Allobranchiibius huperziae: one gene and its partner. The protein of the gene in region 2 binds, or shares a complex with, the protein of the main gene of each other region. Links are inferred from orthologs where the notes say so. Each region holds a gene or a part of one and is shown on either strand. Other genes may lie near its edges.

What was found.
Region 1: HNR15_RS15855 (region 2) and HNR15_RS11125 share a complex: the UniProt entries of both Bacillus subtilis proteins name them as parts of the possible RNA degradosome complex. The link is inferred for Allobranchiibius huperziae from one-to-one orthologs.

What each region holds. Positions count from the first base shown.
Region 1 is NZ_JACCFW010000001.1:2,374,448-2,377,806, forward strand. What follows is about bases 168-3,211. They hold HNR15_RS11125 (polyribonucleotide nucleotidyltransferase), read right to left. Parts: upstream 2,910-3,211; coding sequence 426-2,909; downstream 168-425. Other genes in these bases: HNR15_RS11120 (TRM11 family SAM-dependent methyltransferase), read right to left, coding at 168-206; rpsO (30S ribosomal protein S15), read right to left, coding at 3,108-3,211. Outside these bases: more of HNR15_RS11120, read right to left, coding at 1-167; more of rpsO, read right to left, coding at 3,212-3,359. UniProt on the Bacillus subtilis protein: Involved in mRNA degradation. Catalyzes the phosphorolysis of single-stranded polyribonucleotides processively in the 3'- to 5'-direction. Necessary for competence development in Bacillus subtilis.
Region 2 is NZ_JACCFW010000001.1:3,330,421-3,333,582, forward strand. Bases 1-2,847 are described here. They hold HNR15_RS15855 (6-phosphofructokinase), read left to right. Parts: upstream 1-836; coding sequence 837-1,859; downstream 1,860-2,847. Other genes in these bases: HNR15_RS15850 (alpha/beta fold hydrolase), read right to left, coding at 1-631; HNR15_RS15860 (S53 family peptidase), read left to right, coding at 2,035-2,847. Outside these bases: more of HNR15_RS15860, read left to right, coding at 2,848-3,162. UniProt on the Bacillus subtilis protein: Catalyzes the phosphorylation of D-fructose 6-phosphate to fructose 1,6-bisphosphate by ATP, the first committing step of glycolysis.

The DNA of each region.
Region 1 (3,359 bases), 960 kb from region 2 along the record:
ACGTCGGACGGTGCATCCGGATCCCAGGGCAGCGCCACCCGGTCCAGCGCGACGGCGGACGTCAGGAAGCCCAGGTCCTCCACGTCCTGCAGGAGGATCTCCCCCGGCTCGATCGACCGGCTGCGGATGCCGTGCTCCTGCAGCAGGTCTCCGCGGAACAGATCCTCGAACCCGACCGCGCACGTCACGATCAGGTCCACCGGCATACCCGTGATCCTCTCAGGCCGCACGACGCTCGATCGTCAGCGGATTCGTGGCGCCGGCATCACTACGACGCTGACAACCGCTGAGGCCGCCTCCGGTTGTCAGCGGATTCGTGGCGCCGGCACCACCACGACGCTGACAACCGCGGCAGGGGCCCGGACGCACGGACGCCCGGCACCCCCGTTCGGGGGCACCGGGCGTCCGGGTACGGCGTATCAGACTCAGGCGTCGGCCGGGGTCGCGCCGGCGGGCTGGTTGGACTCGTTCGAGCCACCCTGCCCGCCACCGCTGTTGCCACGGCCGCGACCGCCACGACGGCGGTTGCGCGGGCGGCGTTCGCCACCCTCACCCTGGCCACCGGTGTCCTCGGACCCGGTGCCCTGCGCGGAACCGTCGTCCTCAGCGGCGACGGCCGTGGTGTCGTCCGCAGCGGTCTCGGGAACGGTGCTGACCGGAGCGGCGTCGGCCACGGGGGCCGGCTCCGCGGCGGCGGGGGCGGCCTCGGCAGCAGCCGACACGTCCTCGACGACGGCCAGCGACAGCTTGCCGCGCGGGTCGACCTCCTTGAGCTCGACCTGCACCTTCTGACCGATCTTCAGCACGTCCTCGACGTTGTCGATGCGCTTGCCGCCGACGAGCTTGCGCACCTCGGAGATGTGCAGCAGGCCGTCCTTGCCGGGCAGCAGGGAGACGAACGCGCCGAACGTCGTGGTCTTGACCACGGTGCCCAGGAAACGCTCGCCGACCTCCGGCATCTGCGGGTTGGCGATCGCGTTGACCGCGGCCCGGGCGGCCTCGGCCGACGCACCGTCGGTCGCGCCGATGTAGACCGTGCCGTCGTCCTCGATCGACAGGTCCGCGCCGGTGTCCTCCTGGATCTGGTTGATCATCTTGCCCTTCGGGCCGATGACCTCACCGATCTTGTCGACGGGCACCTTCACCGTGATGACACGCGGTGCGAAGGGGCTCATCTCGTCGGGGCCGTCGATGGCCTCGTGCATGACGTCCAGGATGTAGAGCCGGGCGTCGCGTGCCTGGGTGAGTGCACGGCCGAGCACGTCGGCGGGGATGCCGTCGAGCTTGGTGTCCAGCTGGATCGCGGTGACGAACTCCCGCGTGCCGGCGACCTTGAAGTCCATGTCGCCGAAGGCGTCCTCGGCTCCCAGGATGTCGGTCAGCGCGGCGTACTGGGTCTGTCCGTCGACCTCGGCGGAGACCAGGCCCATCGCGATGCCGGCGACCGGGGCGCGCAGCGGCACACCGGCGTTCAGCAGGGCGAGGGTGGACGCGCAGACCGAGCCCATCGAGGTGGAGCCGTTGGAGCTCAGCGCCTCGGAGACCTGACGGATCGCGTACGGGAACTCCTCGCGGGTCGGCAGCACCGGCATCAGGGCGCGCTCGGCGAGCGCTCCGTGGCCGATCTCGCGACGCTTCGGCGAACCGACGCGACCGGTCTCACCGGTGCTGTACGGCGGGAAGTTGTAGTTGTGCATGTAGCGCTTGCGCGACACCGGGCCGAGCGTGTCGAGCTGCTGCTCCATGCGCAGCATGTTGAGGGTGGTGACGCCCATGATCTGGGTCTCGCCACGCTCGAAGATCGCCGAGCCGTGCACCCGCGGGAGCACCTCGACCTCGGCGGACAGCGCACGGATGTCGGCCAGACCGCGACCGTCGATGCGCACCTTGTCGCGCAGGATCCGCTGCCGGACCTGAGCCTTCTGCAAGGCGCGGTACGCGGCGGACACCTCCTTCTCGCGACCCTCGAAGCGCTTGCCCTCGCCGGCCAGTTCGGCCTTCAGGGCGCCCTTGAGCTCCTCGATCTTGTCCTCGCGGTCCTGCTTGTCCACGATCGTGAACGCGGCGGCGACCTGCTCGGAGGCGTCCTTCTCGACGGCCTCGTAGACGTCGTCCTGGTAGTCCAGGAAGATCGGGAAGTCCTGCACGGGCTTCGCGGCCTGCGAGGCGAGCTCGGACTGCGCATCGCACAGGACGCGGATGAACTTCTTGGCCGCTTCCAGACCCTCGGCGACGATCTCCTCGGTAGGAGCAGTCTTGCCCTGGTTCTTCACCAGGTCCCAGGTCGCTTCGGTGGACTCGGCCTCGACCATCATGATCGCGACGTCGTCACCGGCGACGCGGCCGGCGACGACCATGTCGAAGGTCGAGCGCTGCGCGTCGGAGAAGTTGGGGAAGGCGACCCACTGGCCGTCGATGAGGGAGACGCGGGTGGCGCCGACCGGGCCGGAGAACGGCAGGCCGGAGATCTGCGTGGAGGCGGACGCACCGTTGATGGCGAGCACGTCGTACTGGTGGTCGGGGTTGAGCGACAGCACCGTGATGACGACCTGGACCTCGTTGCGCAGACCCTTCTTGAAGGTCGGGCGCAGCGGGCGGTCGATTAGGCGACAGGTCAAAATGGCATCCGTCGAGGGCCGTCCCTCGCGGCGGAAGAAGCTGCCGGGGATCTTGCCCGCGGCGTACATCCGCTCCTCGACGTCGACCGTCAGGGGGAAGAAGTCGAACTGGTCCTTCGGTTGCTTGCCTGCGGCCGTGGTGGACAGCAGGGTGGTCTCGTCGTCGAGGTAGCACAGCACGGAGCCGCCTGCCTGCTTGGCGAGGCGTCCGGTCTCGAACCGGACGGTGCGGGTGCCGAAGCTGCCGTTGTCGATCGTGGCTTCGGCGAAAGTGATCTCTGGACCCTCCATTGGGTCTCCTCTTCTGTTCTCTTCTGACCGGCCGGCGGATCGTCGTTGCCCGCGGCCGTTTTCTTCATCTCGGGGCGTACGGCGATGTTGCCCGCGGGCGGCAGCGCAGCGGCTGCGGCCGGCGGGGTCGACATACCCCCGAACACGCCAGAAGGCGGCCACCGCGAAGGTGACCGCCTGCTGGCGTGAAGTGGGTGATCAGCGACGTAGACCCAGTCGCTTGATGAGCGAGCGGTAACGCTCGACGTCGATGTCCTCGAGGTAGCGCAGCAGACGCTTGCGCTGGCCGACCAGGAGGAGCAGCCCGCGGCGGCTGTGGTGGTCGTGCGGGTGCTGACGCGAGTGCTCGGTGAGGTCCTTGATGCGCTGGGTCAGCATCGCGACCTGCACCTCGGGGGACCCGGTGTCACCCTCGGACGTTGCGTACTCGGACATGATCTGTGCCTTGAC
Region 2 (3,162 bases):
GCTTCCGCGCGGCGCGGCCGGCCTGCCGCGGGAGCAGCAGCCGGTCCTTCTCACCCCACGCGATAGTGCTCGGCACGAGCGGAATCTGCTTGTACGACAAACCGATCCCTCGGATGAAGCAGGGCCAGAACCCCTTGGCCCGGCGCAAGTTGTACGTGTCGCCGATCGCCTCCTCGGTGCTGAGGTGCTCCGGGTGCACGTAGAGCGAGCGCATCGAGATCGCCCGCAGCCGCTCGTTGCCGCAGACGGCCTCGATGACCGGACCGGGCGCGTAAGACGACACCTTCAGCGCGAGCAGATTCATCGCGAGGAGTCCGAGCTCCGCCTTGGACCAGAACCCGGCGGGCGAGAACGCCGCGCAGCTCTGCACGCTTCCGCGGGCCGCCAGCTCCAGTGCCAGGATCCCGCCGAGGGAGTTGCCGGCCACGTGCGGCTGGGTCACTGCCAGTTCCCGCAGCAGTTCCTCGACCTGATCGGCGTAGCTGGTGATCGTGTAACCCGCCGGCTTGCCCGGAGCAGGCGACCTGCCGTGCCCGGGAAGGTCGATGTTGATCACGTCGAAGTCCGGCGCCAGCAGTTCGGGCACCCGATTCCACGCCTCCCGGCGGTGCCCGATGCCGTGGATCAGCACGATGGGTTCACCGGATCCGGTACGCGACTACGAGATGGTGCTGGTCATCGTCACTCCTCGCCTGGGGGCTGTCAGCGCGACCTTACCTTGGGGTAACTTGCGGCGAAACGGTTTGGCACGATCCGATGACCCTCGGAGAACGACGACGAGCCGCGGCCCGTCGTCCCGCCCGTACGTGCCCTCACCAGAAATGAGCAGTGAGTCCGTGACCATCGGCATCCTGACCAGCGGCGGCGACTGCCCCGGACTCAACGCAGTGATCCGCGGTGCGGTCATCAAGGGCGATCGCATCTACCAGGAGAGGTTCGTCGGCATTCGGGACGGATGGCGGGGCATTGTCGAGGACGACGTCGCCGACCTGCCGCGCCACGACGTACGCGGCCTGTCCCGCCAGGGCGGCACCATCCTCGGCACTTCGCGCACCAACCCGTTCGAGCACGGCGGGTCCGAGCGGGTGCGCGAGGTGATGCAGCGACACTCCATGAACGCGTTGATCGCGATCGGCGGCGAGGGCACCCTGACCGCCGCGCGTCGCCTGTCCGACGACGGGCTCCCGGTCGTCGGCGTCCCCAAGACCATCGACAACGACCTGTCCGCCACCGACTACACCTTCGGCTTCGACACCGCCGTGGCGATCGCGACCGAGTCGATCGACCGGCTGCGCACGACCGCGGAGTCGCACCACCGCTGCATGGTGGTCGAGGTGATGGGCCGGCACGTGGGATGGATCGCACTGCACGCCGGGCTCGCGTCCGGGGCCCACGCGGTGCTGATCCCGGAGATCCCGGTGTCGCTGGACCAGGTGTGCGAGTGGGTGCGCAGCGCCCAATCCCGAGGTCGCGCACCGGTCGTCGTGGTCGCGGAAGGATTCATCCCGGCCGGCGAGGAGCGTGCGACCGCGCCGCGGGGACTGGACGCCTTCGGCCGGCCGCGCCTCGGCGGCATCGGGGAGACGATCGCCCCGATGATCGAGGAGCAGACCGGCATCGAGACACGCACGGCACGCCTCGGCCACCTGCAGCGCGGTGGGGTGCCGACTGCGTACGACCGGGTGCTCGCAACGCGGTTCGGGGCGGCCGCGATCGACGCCGTCATCGCCGAGCGGTGGGGGTCGATGGTGTCGCTGTCCGGGGAATCGATCGTGCACGTCGACCTGCACGCGGCGACCACGGTGTTGAAGACCGTCCCGCGCGAGCGGTGGGACGAAGCGGCGATCCTATTCGGCTGATACGGCCGCGCGTCGCGAATCCGACTGATTCGCAGCAGAAATTGCGGACCAAGGGTAAATATCCAGTCAATCTTCTGTCTACCCGTTGCGGTTCCTGTGCACGTGTGTCCAAGGTGAACCATCCTCTCGCGTCGGCTCAAACAGGGTCCGCGAGCATGTTTCCGGAAGGATTCACATGAAAAAGGCACTCACCGTAGCGGGGGCGGTGGCACTCGCCGCCGGCGCCGCCACCAGCGTGATCCCGACCTCCGCGGCCGCCCAGCCGTCCGCGGCACGCAAGGTCGTCGCCCGTTCCGTTGCCTCACCGGGCAAGGTGATCGGCTCGCCCAGCGCGAGCGCCGCTTCGACATTCATTGTCACCCTGCAACCGCGCAACGCGGCTGGACTGCAGTCGTTCGTACGCGCGGTCTCCGACCCCTCAAGCGCGTCGTACCGCAAGTTCATCACCCCCGGCCAGTACGCCGCGCGGTACTCCGCGACCTCCGCGGAGGTCGCCCAGGTGACGGCGTGGCTGCGCAGCCAGGGCCTCAAGCCCGGCAAGGTGTCCCCGACCCGCACGTTCATCACGGTGAGCGGTTCCACCTCCGCGGTGCAGAAGGCCTTCGCGACCAAGATCCACTCGTACAAGACCGGTGCGCGCACCTTCACCGCGCCGGCGACCTCCGTCACCGTCCCCGCGAACCTCGCCGGGTCGATCGCGGGCGTCGTCGGCCTGGACCAGTCGCGACTGCTGCACACCACCAACGTGCGCCCGGACACCACGTCCAAGAAGGCGACCCCCAACCTCAAATCGTTGGGCGCCACGACCTCCGCGAAGTCCGGCACCAGTGACGCCTGCTCCGCGTACTACGGGCAGTACACGCTGCCCTACATCCCGGCGGGCAAGGCTCCACTGAACAAGAAGCTCCCCGGCTCGATGTGCGGCTACACCCCGCAGCAGATGCAGGCCGCACGCGGCATCAACAAGGTGAAGTCCACCGGCAAGGGCATGAAGGTCGGCATCACGCTGTGGTGCAACGACCCGCGAATCTTCAACGACACCAACACCTGGGCGGGTGACCTCGGCTACCAGAAGCTGAAGTCCAGCCAGTACCAGGTGCTGGCACCGGCGGGCGGCTACAACTCCGACTACTGCGACAACACCGACTCCGGCGGCGTGAACGTCGAGCAGGCTCTGGATGTGCAGTCGATCCACGGCGCCGCCCCGGACGCCAACATCGTCTACTCGGCGGCGGCCGCGCCACTGGACGACTCGCTCCTCACCGCGCTGCACGCCCTGGTGGACGGCAACAAGGTCGACGTC